2 regions of the Nonomuraea sp. NPDC001636 genome follow, and region 2 is predicted to be linked to the other one. Evidence: riboswitches for the same ligand, from Rfam matches in the RefSeq annotation. Region 2 holds a riboswitch; the other holds the start of a gene.
What was found. Region 2 has a riboswitch for S-adenosylmethionine ahead of ABT158_RS28775 (aminotransferase class V-fold PLP-dependent enzyme). Riboswitches for the same ligand answer to the same signal wherever they lie in the genome.
Positions count from the first base shown of each region.

Region 1 (8,671 bases), on a different contig from region 2:
ACTACTCCTTTGTGAGGTGAATCGTCACTTCGTTTCGTTACTTTCCGTAGTCAATAACTACTAAACGTGACGGGATCGGACACAACAAAAGGCGGCCGGATCCTTGGAGATCCGAACCGCCTTCTGATGCGTCAGCGACCAGGCGAGGCCTAGAAGTCCATGTCGCCGCCGCCGGGCATGCCGGCCGGAGCAGCAGGGGTCTTCTCGGGCTTCTCGGCGATGACGGCCTCGGTGGTGAGGAAGAGCGCCGCGATGGAGGCGGCGTTCTGCAGCGCGGAGCGCGTCACCTTGGCCGGGTCGATGATCCCGGAGTCGAACATGTTGACGTACTCGCCGGTAGCGGCGTTGAGGCCCTCGCCCGGGGTCAGGTTGCGCACCTTCTCCACGACGACGCCGCCCTCAAGACCGGCGTTGACCGCGATCTGCTTGAGAGGCTCCTCAAGAGCCTTCTTCACGATCGCCGCGCCGGTGGCCTCGTCGCCGTTGAGCTCGAGCTTGTCGAACGCCTTGGCGCCGGCCTGCAGCAGCGCCACGCCACCGCCGGGGACGATGCCCTCCTCGACGGCCGCCTTGGCGTTGCGCACGGCGTCCTCGATGCGGTGCTTGCGCTCCTTGAGCTCGACCTCGGTCGCCGCGCCGGCCTTGATGACCGCCACGCCACCGGCCAGCTTGGCCAGGCGCTCCTGCAGCTTCTCACGGTCGTAGTCGGAGTCGGTGCGCTCGATCTCGGCGCGGATCTCGTTGACCCGGCCGGAGATCGCCTCGGCGTCACCGGCGCCGTCGACGATGGTGGTCTCGTCCTTGGTCACCACGACCTTGCGGGCGCGGCCGAGCAGGTCGAGGGTGGCGGTCTCGAGCTTGAGGCCGACCTCCTCGGCGATGACCTGACCGCCGGTCAGGATCGCGATGTCGCCCAGCATGGCCTTGCGGCGGTCGCCGAAGCCCGGGGCCTTGACGGCCACGGAGCGGAACAGGCCGCGGATCTTGTTGACCACCAGGGTGGCCAGGGCCTCGCCGTCGACGTCCTCGGCGATGATCAGCAGCGGCTTGCCGGACTGCACGACCTTGTCGAGCAGCGGCAGCAGGTCCTTGTTGGCCGAGACCTTGCTGTTGACGATCAGGATGTACGGGTCTTCGAGAACGGCCTCCATGCGGTCGGAGTCGGTCACGAAGTACATCGACGTCATGCCCTTGTCGAAGCGCATGCCCTCGGTGAGCTCGAGCTCCAGGCCGAAGGTGTTGCTCTCCTCGACGGTGATGACGCCTTCCTTGCCGACCTTGTCCATCGCCTCGGCGATGAGCGAGCCGATCTCGGGGTCGGCGGCGGAGATGGAGGCGGTGGAGGCGATCTGCTCCTTGGTCTCCACGTCCTTGGCCAGCTTGGAGAGCTCCTCGCTGACCCGCTCGACGGCGGCCTCGATGCCCTTCTTCAGAGCCATCGGGTTGGCGCCGGCGGCGACGTTGCGCAGACCTTCGCGCACCAGAGCCTGGGCGAGCACGGTGGCCGTGGTGGTGCCGTCGCCGGCGACGTCGTCAGTCTTCTTGGCGACTTCCTTGACCAGCTCGGCGCCGATCTTCTCCCACGGGTCCTCGAGCTCGATCTCCTTGGCGATGGAGACGCCGTCGTTGGTGATCGTGGGAGCGCCCCACTTCTTCTCCAGCACGACGTTGCGCCCCTTCGGGCCCAAGGTCACCTTGACGGCGTCGGCGAGCTGGTTCATACCGCGCTCGAGACCGCGCCGGGCGTCCTCGTCAAACGCGATCATCTTGGCTGCCATAAGGCTAGACCTCCCAGATGCAGGGTGGCGTGTCCTGGACCGAGCCGACGCCCGCGACGGCATGGGCCTGCATCTCCGTTCGGCAGACCCCATCGTCTCGATCCGAGTTGTTGGCACTCTGCCACACAGAGTGCTAACGAACTGTTTAGCACTCTACCCTGTCGAGTGCAAGCCACGGGCACCCCACCCCAGCTCATCGGGCAGGTCATCGGGTGCGCCGGTTCGTACGGCGAGCCGCCCCCTGAGGCGCGGCCCGCCGTGCGAAGCCGACGGAGGAAACAGTGGCGAGCCCGTACGGACTGCGCTGCCGCACGTCCCGCCTTGGTGCATACCAGCGAGGGTGAATCAGACCGTGCGGACGGACTCCGCCTGCGGCCCCTTCTGGCCCTGCGTGATCTCGAACTCGACGCGCTGTCCCTGTTCGAGAGAGCGGTACCCGTCCATCATGATCGCTGAGTAATGGACGAATACATCCTTACCACCGTCTACCGCGATGAAGCCGTAGCCCTTGTCCGCGTTGAACCACTTGACGGTGCCCTGCGCCACTTCCGACTCCTCTTACTGGGCTCGCAGATCTCGCCCATTCCTTCGCGAGACCCGTAATCGCATGACTTTTGGGAAAATCAGCCAGACGATCGCCCTCGACCATACCTGTGGCACGGGGTTTGGCAACAGAGTCAACCGACAAAACGCTAATTTCATCGAAGGCTGAGTCGTTCGAGGTTGAATTTGGTTCTAAAACAAGAAGGCGCCCACAAGGGGCGCCTTCAAGAGTCGGTGGTCCGGCGGTCAGCCGCCCGCGACGGCGGGGATGATGGAGATCTGAGTGCCTTCAGGGGCGGGAGTGTCCAGGCCCTCGGCGAAACGGACATCCTCATCACCAACGTATACGTTGACAAAACGACGAATCTTGCCCGATTCATCCAGAATTCTCGCGCCGATCCCCGGGTAGTCGGAGTCGAGCTTGGCGAGAACGTCACGAAGAGTCGCCCCTTCGCCACTCACTTCGGCGTTACCCCCGGTGTAAGTGCGCAGAATGGTGGGAATCCGCACAGAAACGCTCATGGTTTTTGTTGCCTTTCCTGGATTGTCAGACAGTCGCGCGGAACGCGTCGAGAGAGGGCCGGATCACGGCGGTGGGCCGCGCGTCGTCGCTGATCGCGTCGAGCGTCTTCAGGCCGTCGCCGGTGTTCAGGACCACCGTCTCGGCCTCGGGGTCGAGCCTGCCCGTCTCGACGAGCTTCTTCAGCACGCCCACCGTGACGCCGCCCGCGGTCTCGGCGAAGATGCCCTCGGTGGAGGCCAGGAGCTTGATGGCGGCGACGATCTCGGGGTCGGTGACGTCCTCGACGCCCCCGCCCGTGCGCCGGGCGATGTCGAGCACGTACGGCCCGTCGGCGGGGTTGCCGATGGCCAGCGACTTGGCGATCGTGTCCGGCTTGACCGGCTGGACGACGTCGTGCCCCGCCTTGTACGCCGTCGAGACCGGCGAGCACCCGGCCGCCTGGGCCCCGAACACCTTGTAGGGGGCGTCCTCGACCAGCCCGAGCGCGATCAGCTCCTTGAACCCCTTGTCGATCTTCGTGAGCTGGGAGCCGGAGGCGATGGGGATGACGATCTGCTCCGGCAGCCGCCAGCCGAGCTGCTCGGCGATCTCGTACGCGAGCGTCTTGGACCCCTCGGCGTAGTAGGGCCGCAGGTTGACGTTGACGAACCCCCACCGCTCGCCCAGCGGGTCGCCGATCAGCTCCGAGCAGAACCGGTTGACCTCGTCGTACGTGCCGTCGATGCCGATCAGCCGGCCGCCGAACACCCGGGCCATGGCGATCTTGGCCGCTTCGAGGTCGGCCGGGATGAACACGCACGCGTCGAGGCCGGCCCGCGCGGCGGCGGCGGTGACCGCGCCGGCGAGGTTGCCCGTGGAGGAGCAGGAGAGCGTGTGGAAACCGAAGTTCCTGGCCGCCTCGACGGCGATGGCGACCACCCGGTCCTTGAAGGAGTGGGTGGGGTTGCCCGAGTCGTCCTTCACGTACAGGGACCGGATGCCGAGCGCCTTGCCGAGGTTGCCGGCCTTGACCAGCTTCGTCCAGCCAGGGTTCATGTTGGGCTTGCTCGCCACGTCGGCGGGGACCGGGAGCAGGGAGCGGTAGCGCCAGATGTTGGCGGGGCCGGACTCGATGTCCGCGCGGGTCACCTGGCCGAAGGAGTAGGCCGCTTCGAGCGGCCCGAAACACTCCAGGCAGGCGAAGCTGGGACCCAGGGGGTAGCGCGTGCCGCACTCGCGGCAGGACAGAGCGACGGCAGGACCAAAGTCGAGCGACATGAAGCGAGGCCTTCCCTCATCTTCGCCCGCGGCCACCTTGACCGCGAACCGGAATTGGCACCTTGTCCCGGTCGGCCTCGCCAGGTCGCGAGCACAAGCCGGGAGGGTTGCCGGGGCTTCGCAGGGCCGGTCCCTCCACCCCTCTGGATGAGCAATATTCAGTTGTCGAAAAGGACTCTACCTTCTCAAGTGGTGGAAACGACCACCCGTCTCACCATGCGAGAGAGCGCGTCTCACCGATAGTCCTCCCCGAGGACTCCCTGCACGTACTTGCGGGCCTGGTGGATGCGGGACTTGGCGGTGCCGAGCGGGATGTTGAGCTGCTCGGCCACCTCGTTGTAGTCGAGCTGGACGATGTCGCGCAGCACCAGCGCCTGGGCCAGGTCGGGCTTGTCGGCCTCCAGCGCCTCCATCGCGTCGAGCAGGTCGAGCCGCGAGCCGGCGATCACGCTGACCCGCCGCGCGTCCGGCTTCTGCATCGGCAGCTCCTCCGACGTCTGCTCGGCGGCCCTGCGCTTCAGCGAGCGGTACGTGGTGCGCGCGCAGTTGGCGGTCACGATGTGCAGCCAGGTGCTGAACCTGGCCCGCCCCTCGAACCGGCCGATGTTGCGCGCCACGGCCAGCAGAGTGTCCTGCGAGGCTTCTTCCGCGTCCTGGTGATAGGGCAGGATCCGGGCGCAGTGGCGCATCACGTCAGGCTCGATCCTGGCCAGGAGCTCGCCGAGCGCGCGATGGTCTCCGGCCGCGGCCGAGCGGGCGAGTTCCTCGGTTAGCTCATCTAGCGCCATAGCTGGGATCCTATGGGCGAAGGGAGCCCAAATGAACAGCGTTCTCGTGGCGTCCAACCGCGGGCCGGTCTCCTTCACCGTCGACGACGACGGTGAGCTGACCATGAAACGCGGTGGTGGCGGCCTCGTCTCGGGCCTGTCGGGGGTGGCCAAGGAGCACGGCGTGCTGTGGGTGTGCGCCGCGCTGTCCGACGGCGACCGCAGCGCCGTGCGCCTGGCCCCGGGGGGCCGGCTCGACCGCGGCGGCTACGACACGGGCGCCCTGCGGATGCTCGACATCCCCGCGGCCACCTTCCACCGCGCCTACAACGCCGTGGCCAACTCGACCCTGTGGTTCGTCAACCACCTGCTGTACGACATCCCCAACTCCCCCAGTTTCGGCACCAAGTTCCGGCGCGAGTGGGAGTCCTACCGCGACTACAACGGCGCGTTCGCGCTGGCGCTGGCCGAGGAGGCCGGGCACGGCGCGCGCGTGATGGTCCAGGACTACCACCTGACGCTCACCCCGGCGATGCTCCGCGCCGAGCGGCCCGACCTGCGCATCGCCCACTTCAGCCACACGCCGTGGGCGCCTCCCGAGTACTTCTCCCTGCTGCCCGACGCGGTGACCAGGGAGGTGCTCGACGGCATCCTGGGGGCCGACCACGCGGGCTTCCTCACCGCCCGGTGGGCGGCGGCGTTCATGGACTGCTGCGAGGCGCTGCTGGGCGCGCGGGTGGACCGCGCGGCCGGCACGGTCACCCACGAGGGCAGGACGACCCGCGTCGGCGTGCACAGCCTGGGCGTGGACGGCGCGGCGCTGTGGGCGCGGGCCTGCGAGCCCGACGTCGAGTCGCACATGGCCGCGCTGGCCGAGCAGGTGGCCGGACGCCGGCTGATCGTCCGCATCGACCGCACCGAGCTGTCCAAGAACATCGTGCGCGGGCTGCTGGCCTACCGGGAGTTCCTGGCCGCCCATCCGGAGTGGCACGGCAAGGTGGTCCACCTGGCCTTCGCCTATCCCAGCCGGCACGACCTGCCCGAATACCGCGAGTACACCGCGTCGGTGCAGCGCTGCGCGCGCGAGATCGAGGACGAGTACGCCACCGAGGACTGGGACCCGGTCATCCTCAACGTCAACGACGACTACCCGCGCTCGCTGGCCGCCTACCGGCTGGCGGACGTGCTGCTGGTCAACCCCATCCGCGACGGCATGAACCTGGTCGCCAAGGAGGGGCCGGTCCTGTCGCCGCGCTGCGCCCTGGTGCTCTCGCGCGAGGCGGGGGCGGCGGCCGAGCTGGGGCCGTACGCGCTGGTGGTCAACCCCTACGACGTGAGCGGCACGGCGGACGCGCTGCACGAGGCGCTGGTGATGCCCGAGGACGAACGCCGGCGGCGGCGCGACCGGCTGCAGGAGGCGGCCACCGCGCTGCCGCCGCACAAGTGGCTGGAATCCCAACTCGACGCCCTGCTTTAACATGAGAAGTCGGGTTCACTGCCAATGACGGAGGCTGCCGGGTGTCGACGGTCTCAGTGCCCATCCGACTCGTCCGGGACCGTCCGACCTGGCTCATCTACTTCCTGCTCGGCACGTTCGCCACGTTCGTGTACGGCCTGAGCGCCGCCCTCCCGCTCCTGCGCGCCGACCAGCGCACCACGGCCACCGTCGCCGGGCTGCACGGCACCGCCATGGCGGTCGGGACGATCGGCGCCGGGCTCGCGCTGCCCCTGCTCACCAGGCTGCTCGGCCGGCGCTCGACGTGCTGGTTCGGCCTGGCCGGGATGAACGCCGGCGTGCTGCTGGTCATGGCCGCCTCCGCGCTGCCCCTGACGCTGCTCGGCTACGGCGTGGCCGGCGGCTTCGGCTCGGTCATGCTCTACGCGGCGATGGCCGAGCTCAGCGACCACCACGGGGCCGCAGGGCCGGCCGCGCTCAGCGAGGCCAACGCCGTGGGCGTGCTGGTGGGGATGGTGGCGACGTTCGTGCTCAGCCAGGTGGCGCAGAGCGCGCTCGGCTGGCGGGCCGCCCTGCTGGTCACCCCGGCCGTCAGCGCCCTGCTGGCGCTGTCGATGGGCCGCTCCTGGCCCTCGCCCCGGGGGGCCGGCGGAGGGCAGGGCGACGTGGTCGCCGGGGCGGCCGTCCCGGCGCGGGAGGGCGGCGGGTGGCGCTTCCATCTGGCCGGGGGTGTGCTGTTCTGCTGCGTGGCGCTGGAGTTCACGTTCAACCTGTGGGCCGCCGACCTGTTCGCCCTCAGGACGGGCGTGCCGGTGGCCGTCGCGGCGACCGGGCTGACGGCGTTCGTCTGCGGCATGGCGGCGGGCAGGTTCGCGGGCGCGCAGCTGGCGCTGCGGCTGCCGGCCACGCCGCTGCTGGCCGGCGCTCTGGGGCTGATGGCCCTCGGCTGGGTGCTGTTCTGGGCGAGCACCGCGCCGGTCCTGTCGTACGTGGGGCTGGCGCTGAGCGGGCTGGGCGCGTCGCTGCAGTTCCCGCTCGCGCTGAGCACGCTGATCGCCGCCTCGGGCGACCGGGCGGACCGCGCGGCGGCCGCCTCGCCCGTGTGGGCGGGCGCCGCCATGGCGATCGGCCCGCTGCTGCTCGGCGCGCTGGCCGACGGCTACGGCACCGGGAACGCGTTCCTGCTGGTGCCCGTGGTCATCGGCCTCGCGGTCGCCGGGGTGCTCATCTCCAGTCGGCGTACTTGAGCGTGTCGGCCAGGCCGGGGGTGTCCCACTGGTCGACGACGAGGATCCGGCTCTTCGGCAGGTACCACTCGCGCTGCGTGAAGCGGGCCTTGACGCCGCCGCCCGAGTAGCTGACGCACGTGGCCTGCCAGGCGTTGTAGGCGGCCTTGTGCCCGGCCCCCATCTGCCGGTAGCCCCTGGTGACCTTGGGGCCGACGACCTCGCCCCACTTGCGGTTGATCGGGCAGGGCTGCACGTCGCTGGCCGGATAGTACGGGTTCTTGCCCGTGTAGGGCCCAAACCCCTCGGCGCCCCGCTTGATCGCGGCGGGACCGAGGACGTAGAACGCGTCGCACTCGGGCGAGCCCCAGCCCTGCGGCTTGGCGCACCGGCCGGTGACCACCTGGACGACGTCGCCGCCCGTGCGGTGGACGACCCACTCGATCGGGATGTAGAGCGTCAGGCCGCCGCGCAGCTTGAGCTGCTGGGCGGGGGCGGCGGAGGCGGCGCCGGGGACGGCGAGCACGGCAGCGAGGGTCGCGGCCGAGGCGGCGGCGAGGGCGAGGGATCGTCGTGACATGCGCACCAACGTAGGACCCGCCACTTGCAGCTCAGTCACGAACGGCTGAAAGCCGCGAGCCGGCCCGAAACGAGCCGGCTCACGAACGGCTGGACTCTAGGGACGGGTGAAGGCCGTCGTCAGCTCCCGCAGCAGCGCCACCACGCCGTCGGGCCCGTCGACCACGATGTCGGCCCGCTCGGCCAGTGCGGTCACCTCGGCCGAGCCGCTGCACACGGTCACGCCGGGCAGCCCCGAGGCGCGTACGGCGTCGAAGGCGGCCAGGTCGCCGAGGTCGTCGCCGACGAACATGACGGACCTGGCGTCCCGCTCGGCCAGGAACAGCCCGAGCGCGTGGCCCTTGTCCATGCCGGGCGGGCGCAGTTCCAGGACCATGCGTCCGGGCTCGATCACCAGGCCGTGTTTCGCGGCCAGCTCGGCCAGCGGCTCGCGCAGCACGGCGAGCGCGCCCTCGGGGTCGGGGGCGCGCCTGGTGTGCACGGCCACCGCCCTGCCCTTGTCCTCGATCACCACGCCGTGCAGGCCGAGCGCGTCGAGCAGC
Region 1 covers NZ_JBEOZT010000025.1:143,114-151,784, forward strand. The annotation lists gene groL (chaperonin GroEL) at 150-1,778, opposite strand; gene ABT158_RS37160 (cold-shock protein) at 2,124-2,324, opposite strand; gene ABT158_RS37165 (MoaD/ThiS family protein) at 2,568-2,843, opposite strand; gene thrC (threonine synthase) at 2,869-4,101, opposite strand; SAM riboswitch class I at 4,115-4,255, opposite strand; gene ABT158_RS37175 (RNA polymerase sigma factor) at 4,335-4,889, opposite strand; gene ABT158_RS37180 (alpha,alpha-trehalose-phosphate synthase (UDP-forming)) at 4,921-6,345, shown strand; gene ABT158_RS37185 (MFS transporter) at 6,387-7,571, shown strand; gene ABT158_RS37190 (hypothetical protein) at 7,549-8,130, opposite strand; gene otsB (trehalose-phosphatase) at 8,227-8,671, opposite strand, start outside.
Region 1: linked by a shared signal. The riboswitch ahead of thrC (threonine synthase) and the one ahead of ABT158_RS28775 (aminotransferase class V-fold PLP-dependent enzyme) in region 2 are both predicted to bind S-adenosylmethionine.

Region 2 (8,671 bases):
TGGGCGCTGATCATGGCCAACACCACCTACATCCAGTTCGTGCTGACCGACGTCAACACCACCGTGCTGGGCGACGTGGCCGTGCTCACCTGCGTGGAGAACATCCTGACGGCGGGCGAGGAGGGCGAGTCCAGCTTCGCCGCGGGCAAGGTGGTGGCGAGCAACGTCTACATCCGCACCGCGCAGGGCTGGCGGCTGTGGATGCACCACGGCTCCCCGGTGCTCCAGGGAGACGACGACGAGGACGAGGAGGGCGAGCTTGAGGTCTGACCGCATCGCTCTCAAGGGCCTGCGGGCCAGGGGCAGGCACGGCGTGCTGCCCGCCGAGCGGGAGCTCGGCCAGGAGTTCGTGATCGACGCGACGTTGTTCCTCGACACCGCCCCGGCCGCGGCCGGCGACGACCTCACCAAGACCGTCCACTACGGCGAGCTGGCCCAGGCGCTGGTCGAGGTGGTCGAGGGCGAGCCGGTCGAGCTGATCGAGACGCTGGCCCAGCGGCTGGCCGACGTCTGCCTGGCGAGCGAGCTGGTGCACAAGGTCGAGGTGAGTGTGCACAAACCGGCGGCGCCGATCCCGCTGCCGTTCGACGATGTGATCGTGACGATCGAGCGGAGCCGCGCATGAAGGCCGTCCTCGCTCTCGGCAGCAACCTGGGCGAGCGGTTCCAGACGTTGCAGGGAGCCATCGACACGTTGTTCGACGCCCCTGGCCTGGAGTTCGTCAAGGTGTCCCCGGTCTACGAGACCGACCCGGTCGGGGGGCCGGGCGGCCAGGAGCCGTACCTCAACGCGGTCGTCGTCGCCGAGACCGCGCTGCCGCCGCGCACGTTGCTGGAGCGGGCGCTGGGCGTGGAGAACGCGTTCGGCCGGGTGCGTGCGGAGCGGTGGGGGCCGCGTACGCTCGACGTCGACCTGATCGTCGTGGGCGAGACCGTGTCCGACGACCCCGAGCTGACGTTGCCGCATCCCCGGGCCCACGAGCGGGCGTTCGTGCTGGTGCCCTGGTCGGTGATCGACCCCGAGGCCACGGTGCCGGGCAGGGGCCGGGTGGCCGACCTGCTGGCCGAGCTCGACCGGCACGGCGTGCGCCTGCGTGACGACCTGAAGCTGCAGAGGCCCGATTGAAGCCGACGCATCCCGGCCGGCTGGCCGCTCTCCTGCTCGTCGTCGCCCTGGTCGTCTGGGCGGCGGTCCGGCATTTCTACTCCGACCTGCCCATCATGCCCTGGACGGCCATCCCGACCGTGCTGCTGCTCGCTCTCGGCGAGGGTTACAGCGGATGGGTGACCAAGGCCAGGATCGCCAGGAAGCCCGACACCAAGCCGGTCGAGCCGCTGGCGGTGGCCCGGCTGGCGGCGCTGGCCAAGGCGTCGGCGTACGCGGGGGCGGTGTTCGCCGGGATGTTCGCCGGGTTCGCCGCGTACACGCTGCAGATCTTCGACCGGGAGACGCCGCGCTCGGAGTTCTTCGTGGCGGCCGGGTCGTTCGTGGCCTGCGTGGTGCTCGTCTGCGCGGCCCTGTACCTGGAACACTGCTGCCGGATCCCGAAGGACTCCGACGAGCGCAAACCCGACTAGCGGCGGCGGCCGAAGAGGTAGATGACGGGCAGCGTGCAGATCAGCGGCCCGACGATGGCGATCGGCCGTTCCAGCCACCACTTCAGGTCGGGCGGGATCTTCGTGCCGAGGTTGCCGAACAACCACCACGACAGCCCTAAGGCGATCGCCATGCCGGTCGTGTGGAACAGGAACAGCGGCAGGGCGTAACGGTTGATGAAGGAGTTGGCGCGGGCCCAGCGGGGGCGGTCGAGCACGCGTTCCATGGCCGGGCGCAGCACTTCCACCAGGCCGATCTGGAAGATCAGCAGGGCGACGATGACGAACGTGGGCGGCGCCATGTTCGACCACTTGTCGCCCGGCACGCCCACCATCGAGCCCGGGTAGATGCCCGAGTAGACCAGGCCGATCAGGGCGAACAGGCCGGTCCACAGGATGCCGACGTCGTACCGCCGGGGCAGGACGACGATCCGGTCGTAGAAGAAGCCCGCCTGGTGGGCCAGCCCCCAGACGATGATCATGTTGAACCAGCCGGCCCACTCGTAGCCGTAGCGGAAGCGCACGACGTCAACCACCAGGGCCGAGCCGCCGAGCCAGATGAGGGCCAGCACGTCGTAGCGCTTGTGCAGCCACAGAGCCACCGGCAGCAGCGCGATCAGCACCAGGTAGACGCCGAGGAACCACAGCGGGCTGAGCACGAGCAGCACCACCCGCCACATCCACTCCACGTGGAACGCCCAGGTGACGATCGCCCCGACGGAGATCCACACACCGCACAGGAACAGCGCGGGCAGCGACAGCGCGCGGATGCGCCGCCAGACGAACGCCCCGATGCCGACGCCGCGCGCCTGGGCCCGGTTCCAGGACAGCAGGTGCACGTGGCCGCCGACGTAGAAGAACAGCGGCAGCACCTGGAGCAGCCAGGTCAGGATCCACAAGCCGGAGGTGAAGCCGAGCGGGCTGGTGGGCTCGGGCCCGCTGGGCTTCCACTCCAGGATCGTGAACGCCCAGTGCCAGACCACCACGACGATGAGGCTGAGGGCGCGCAGCCAGTCGACGTACTTGTCGCGTTCGGGAGTGCTCACTTGTCGATGTCACCCACGACGAAGAACATCGAGCCCAGAATGGCGATCATGTCGGCCACCAGGTTCCCGGGCAGCAGCTCGCGCAGCGCCTGGACGTTGCCGAACGACGCCGAGCGCAGCTTGAGCCGCCACGGCGTCTTGTCGCCCTTGGAGACCAGGTAGTAGCCGTTGATGCCGAGCGGGTTCTCGGTCCACGCGTACGTGTGGCCCTCGGGCACCTTGAGCACCTTCGGCAGGCGCTGGTTGACGGGCCCGGGAGGCAGCTCGCGCAGCCGGGCGACGCACGCGTCGGCCAGGTCGAGGGAGATCTTGAGCTGCTCGAACAGCACCTCGAACCGGGCGTGGCAGTCGCCGTCGCGCCGGGTGACGACCGTGACCGGCAGCTCCCCGTAGGCCAGGTACGGGTCGTCGCGCCGCAGGTCGAGGTCCACGCCGGAGGCGCGCGCGATGGGCCCGCTGACGCCGTACTGGAGGATCTGCTCGCGGGTCAGCACGCCGACGCCCTTGGTGCGGGCGAGGAAGATCTCGTTGTTCAGGATGAGGCCCTCGATGTCGGGCACCCGGCGGCGGGTCTCGGCGACGGCCGCGGCGACCCGGTCGAGCCAGCCGAGCGGCAGGTCCTCCTTGAGGCCGCCGACCCGGTTGAACATGTAGTGCATGCGCCCGCCGGAGATCTCCTCCATGACGGCCTGGATGCGTTCGCGCTCGTTGAAGGCGTAGAAGACGGGGGTGATCGCGCCCAGTTCGAGGGGGTAGGAGCCGAGGAACATCAGGTGGTTGAGCACCCGGTTGAGCTCGGCCAGCAGCGTACGCGCCCACACGGCCCGGACCGGCGTCTCCATGCCGAGCAGCCGTTCGGCGGCCAGCACGACGCCCAGCTCGTTGGCGAACCCCGACAGCCAGTCGTGCCGGTTGGCGAGCATGATGATCTGGCGGTAGTCGCGGACCTCGAACAGCTTCTCCGCGCCCCTGTGCATGTAGCCGATGATCGGCTCGGCCGCCTCGATGCGCTCGCCGTCGAGGGTGAGCCGGAGCCTGAGCACGCCGTGCGTGGAGGGATGCTGGGGGCCGATGTTGAGGATCATGTCCTCGGTCGCCAGCTCCTTCGCGCCGGCGCCGATCCCGACCACGCGTTCCGTCATAGGGCCCATGCTGCCACCGTCCCACGGGGTGATCCAGCGTGGGGGATGGTCAAGGAATCGTATGGCAACGCATCCCGAAGCCAGACATGGGGATCAATACCGGGAACGGGGGGAGAAAGCACTGTGAAGAGAGTCCTGTTTGATGTGGCGGCCCTGATCTCCCGGGTGGTACTCGGGGTGATCTTCGTGGCGCACGGCTGGCAGAAGTGGCAGGGCGGGCTCGGTGCCGCGGCGGGGCAGTTCCGGGAGATGGGCGTGCCCATGCCCGAGTTGTCGGCCGGCTTCGCCGCCATCGTCGAACTGGTCGGCGGCGCCCTGCTGATCCTCGGCCTGCTGGTCCGGCCGGTGGCGTTGCTGCTGCTCATCGACATGATCGGCGCGATCGTCTTCGTGCACGCGGGCCATGGGGTGTTGTCGCAAGGCGGGGGATGGGAACTGCCGGCCGCGCTGGGTGCGCTGTCCTTGATGCTCGCCGCGCTGGGTGGCGGCCGCATCGGGCTCGACGGCATCTTCCACTCGACGTACCGCCGCCGCAGGGAACGCCAGCTCGCCGAGGACGACCTCGCCGCGCACCGGCCGGCCCGCCGCGCCGAGCCGACGACGGTCGTCACCGAGGGGCCGGCCACGCAGGTCGGGCCCGAGGGCGGCCCGACGACGCCGGCCCGGCCCGCGGGCGAGGCCGAGCAGCCCAACGTGCCGCGGCAGCCCAACGCGCCGCGTCCCGGGCACCTCAACGACGAGGACATGCGGGACATCGACGCCCTGGTGTCCGACGAGCCGCACCAGCAGAAGCCGCCCAACCGCTGAGCGTCAGCGGCTGACCAGGTCGCGCAGGGCCTCGATCAGGCGGTCGACGTGCTCCTGCGTGCTGCCGATGCCGATGGAGGCGCGGACCGCAGAGGCGGTGCCGTCCTCGCAGCCGCCGTCGGAGGTGCCCAGCAGGTGCCGGACGAACGGGTGTGCGCAGAACTTCCCGTCCCGCACGCCGATGCCGTACTCGCCGGACAGCGCCTCGGCCACCTCCCGGGCCGAGTAGCCGTCCACGACGAACGACACGATCCCCACCCGCGGGTGGTCCTCGCCCCACAACGACAGCTCGCGCACCCCGTCGATCGAGGCCAGACCGGTACGCAGCCGGGCGATCAGCCGCTCCTCCTCGCGCACCAGCTCCGTCCACCCCGTGGCGGTGAGCGCGTCGCAGGCGGCGGCCAGGGCGATGGCGCCGAGCACGTTGGGGGTGCCGGCCTCGTGGCGGGGCTCGGGGTCGTCGTGCCACTCGGTGGTCTCGCCCACCGAGCGCACCGCGCCGCCGCCCTTCAGGTACGGCTCGCCCGCCGCCAGCCAGTCACGGCGTCCGACCAGCACGCCGGCGCCGAAGGGCGCGTACAGCTTGTGGCCGGAGAAGGCCACGTAGTCCAGGTCGAGCGCGGTCAGGTTGAGCCTGCGGTGCGGGACGAGCTGGGCCGCGTCCACCAGGATCCGGGCGCCGTGCCGGTGGGCGATGTGGGCGAGGGCGGCGATGGGCCACAGCTCGCCGGTGACGTTGGAGGCGGCGGTGACCACGAGCAGCTTGGGGCCCTCGATCCCGGCCAGCGCCTCGTCGGCGGCGCGGACGGCCTCGCCCGGGAAGGCGGGCGGCGCCAGGCGCACGGACCGCTCCCAGGGCAGCAGCGAGGCGTGGTGCTCGGAGTCGAAGACGACGACGGTCGTGCCCTCGGGCAGGCAGCCGGCCAGCAGGTTGGTGGCGTCGGTGGTGTTGCGGGTGAAGATGACGGCGTCGTCCGGGCGGGCGCCGACGAAGGCCCGGACCGTGTGGCGGGCCTGCTCGTACCGGGCGGTGGTGAGCTGGGAGGCGTAGCCCGCGCCGCGGTGGACGCTGGAGTAGGCCGGGAGCGCGGCGGCGACGGCGGCGCTGACCGGCTCAAGACAGGGGGCGCTGGCCGCGTAGTCGAGGTTGGCGTAGCTCACCAGCCGGCCGCCCTTGACCGGCACTTCGAGGTCGGCGCCGAGCACGGCGGGGATCGACCGTCCGGAGACGGCGGCGGGGGCGGGGCCCTCGGCGGCGGCCTGGGCGGGAACGGAGTTGAAGATCGTCAGCGTGGACACGGCACAGCTCCTCACGGGTCGGTCGGACCCCTGGGAGCAGCCACGGAGCCCGCGCTTGCCCGCCACACCTCGTGACGGACCAGGTCTTCACCCGGGGCACCCCGCCGCGGACGCGAGGGTTGCCGGCCAGCTAGCCGGGGCTTGTCGCTGGCACTCATGACCTACGACGGCACTATAACCGACACCCGGGCATGATTCGCAAGCTCAGCAGGTCAACCCGTCTCATAAGATGAAATGGTGCGCTTTGATCCCTGGAATCCGGATTTCGTCGTCGACCCCTATCCGGCGTACGACGAGCTGAGGCGCGAGGCGCCCGTCCGCTACTTCGAGCCGTCCAACCAGTGGCTGATCTCCCGGCACGCGGACGTGAACGCGCTGCTCAGGGACCGGCGGCTGGGCCGCGACTACACCCACGTCGCCACGCACGAGGAGTTCGGCCGGCAGCCCGCGCCGGAGTTCCAGGAAGCCTTCTGGCGGGTCAGCAGGAACGGCATGCTGGAGGTCGAGCCGCCGGACCACACGAGGCTGCGCCGGCTGGTGTCCAAGGCGTTCACGCCGCGCATGGTCGAGTCGCTGCGCCCGCGCGTCCGGGCCATCGCCGAGAGCCTGATCGACGCCTACGTCGAGAAGGGCGGCGGCGACCTGATCGCCGAGGTCGCCGAGCCGCTGCCGGTCACCGTCATCGCCGAGATGCTCGGCGTCCCCGAGCAGGACCGTCACCTGCTGCGCCCGTGGTCGGCCGACATGTGCGGCATGTACGAGCTCAACCCCAGCCTGGAGACCCAGCACCAGGCGGTGCGCGCCGCCGAGGAGTTCGAGTCCTACCTCAAGGACCTGGCCCGCGACCGGCTCGCGAACCCTGGCGAGGACCTGGTCAGCGCCCTGGCCGCGATCCCCGAGCTGACCCTCGACGAGCTGGCCGGCACCTGCGTGCTGCTGCTCAACGCGGGCCACGAGGCCACGGTCAACGTCACCGGCAACGGCTGGCGGGCCCTGCTGAAGAACCCGGGCGAGCTGGCCCGGCTGCGCGCCGACCGTTCGCTGCTGCCGACCGCCGTCGAGGAGCTGCTGCGCTACGACACCCCGCTGCAGCTCTTCGAGCGCTGGGTGCTGGAGGACATCGAGGTGCACGGCGTGCGGATCCCGCGCGGCTCGGAGGTCGCCTGCCTGTTCGGCTCGGCCAACAGGGACCCCGAGGTGTTCGAGGACCCGGACCGGCTCGACCTGGGCCGTCCGGACAACCCGCACATCTCCTTCGGCGCCGGCATCCACTTCTGCCTGGGCGCGCCGCTGGCCAGGATCGAGCTGACGGAGTCGTTCACCGCCCTGCTGGACCGGGTCGGGACGATCGAGCTGCGCGCGGAGCCGGTCTACAAGCCGGGCTTCGTCATCCGCGGCCTGCGCTCGCTCGACCTCGACGTCACCGGCTCTGGGTGAGCCAGCCGAACCCGCCGAGCCCGGCCGGATCGATCAGCTCGCCCTCCTCCGACGCCCTCGCCAACGCGCGCACGTAGCCGCGCGGATCGGTGCGGGCGAGGTCGACCGGCGGCCGGGCGCCGGTGAGGCCCAGCGCCCGCAACATGTCACGCTGTGTGGACAAGGTTGTGGATATCGCGCCGGCCCGCCGCCCGGCCTCGGCGCACGCGTCGAGCGCGACGTGGGCGGTGATGTCGCAGGTCCCGTCGGGGACGGGGGCGACGACCGCGCCGTCGCGGTAACCGGTCAGCGTGCCACAGAGCGGTCGGTTATCCACAGGGTGTGCATAATCCACGGCTATCGCCCGGCCGCGGGCGAGGCGTACCAGAACGGAGGCCCAGGCGTCGTCACGGGGGCGGCCGATCTCGGCGCGGGTGCCCACGTGCGGCAGCGGCCACCAGCGGTCGAGCCATTCGCGGTCGGCGGGCCGCAGCGGGCCGCCGAGGCGCTCCTCCCCGGTGCGGGTGTTGACCATGACCAGCCGCGGGCCGCCGGAGGTCTGCTCGGCCACGTCGAGCGGGATGTTGTCGAGCCACTCGTTGGCGACGGCCAGGCCGGTGATGCTGGACGGCAGGCAGCGGCGCCACTCGACCTCGTCGGGCAGGCCAGGGGGCCTGGGTGACAGGTCGACGCACGTGACCCGGAGCCGGTCGCGCAGAGCGGGCTCGGCCAGGTCGAGGACGCGGCGGACCAGCACGCCCTCGCCCGAGCCGATGTCGACCAGGTCGAGCCACTCGGGGCAGCCGAGGTCGGAGTCGACCTCCGTCAGCAGGGCCAGGACCGCCTCCGCGAACACGGCGGAGGCCCCGACCGAGGTGCGGAAGTGGCCCGAAGGACGTTCGCGGAGGTAGAAACCCTCCTCGCCGTAGAGCGCGCGCTCTGTGGCGGCGCGCCAGGTGAGCCACATGACGCTGACTATCTCATGACTCAAGCCATCAACACGCTAAGTCATTGATTGACTACACTTGGTCGCTACATTGCGCTAACGTTTACGTACTGTCACCGAGCGACTGCGTTTCGCCCATCCGCGGTAAGCGGCGAGCCGGTTCGCTCCACCAAAGCATTGCGGCCGCCCCGGCCGCATACTGAGAGGAGCCCCCCGTGAAGAAGACTCTGGTCATGGCAGGTGCCATTGCCCTGCTGGCGCTGGCGGCCCCCGCGTACGCCGACGACGTCACCCACGGCAACAACGGCATCCTGAGCGGCAGCCCGATCCACCTCCCCATCACCGCCGTCGTGCCCGTCTGCGGCAACAACATCGGCATCCAGGCCGTGCCGATCAACGGCTGCCAGGGGAGCCCCAACA
Region 2 covers NZ_JBEOZT010000017.1:56,248-64,918, forward strand. The annotation lists gene ABT158_RS28740 (nuclear transport factor 2 family protein) at 1-270, shown strand, start outside; gene folB (dihydroneopterin aldolase) at 260-625, shown strand; gene folK (2-amino-4-hydroxy-6-hydroxymethyldihydropteridine diphosphokinase) at 622-1,125, shown strand; gene ABT158_RS28755 (DUF3180 domain-containing protein) at 1,122-1,577, shown strand; gene ABT158_RS28760 (acyltransferase family protein) at 1,574-2,641, opposite strand; gene ABT158_RS28765 (NADH-quinone oxidoreductase subunit D) at 2,638-3,783, opposite strand; gene ABT158_RS28770 (DoxX family protein) at 3,907-4,590, shown strand; gene ABT158_RS28775 (aminotransferase class V-fold PLP-dependent enzyme) at 4,594-5,889, opposite strand; SAM riboswitch class IV at 5,936-6,051, opposite strand; gene ABT158_RS28780 (cytochrome P450) at 6,124-7,326, shown strand; gene ABT158_RS28785 (SAM-dependent methyltransferase) at 7,310-8,272, opposite strand; gene ABT158_RS28790 (chaplin family protein) at 8,467-8,671, shown strand, end outside.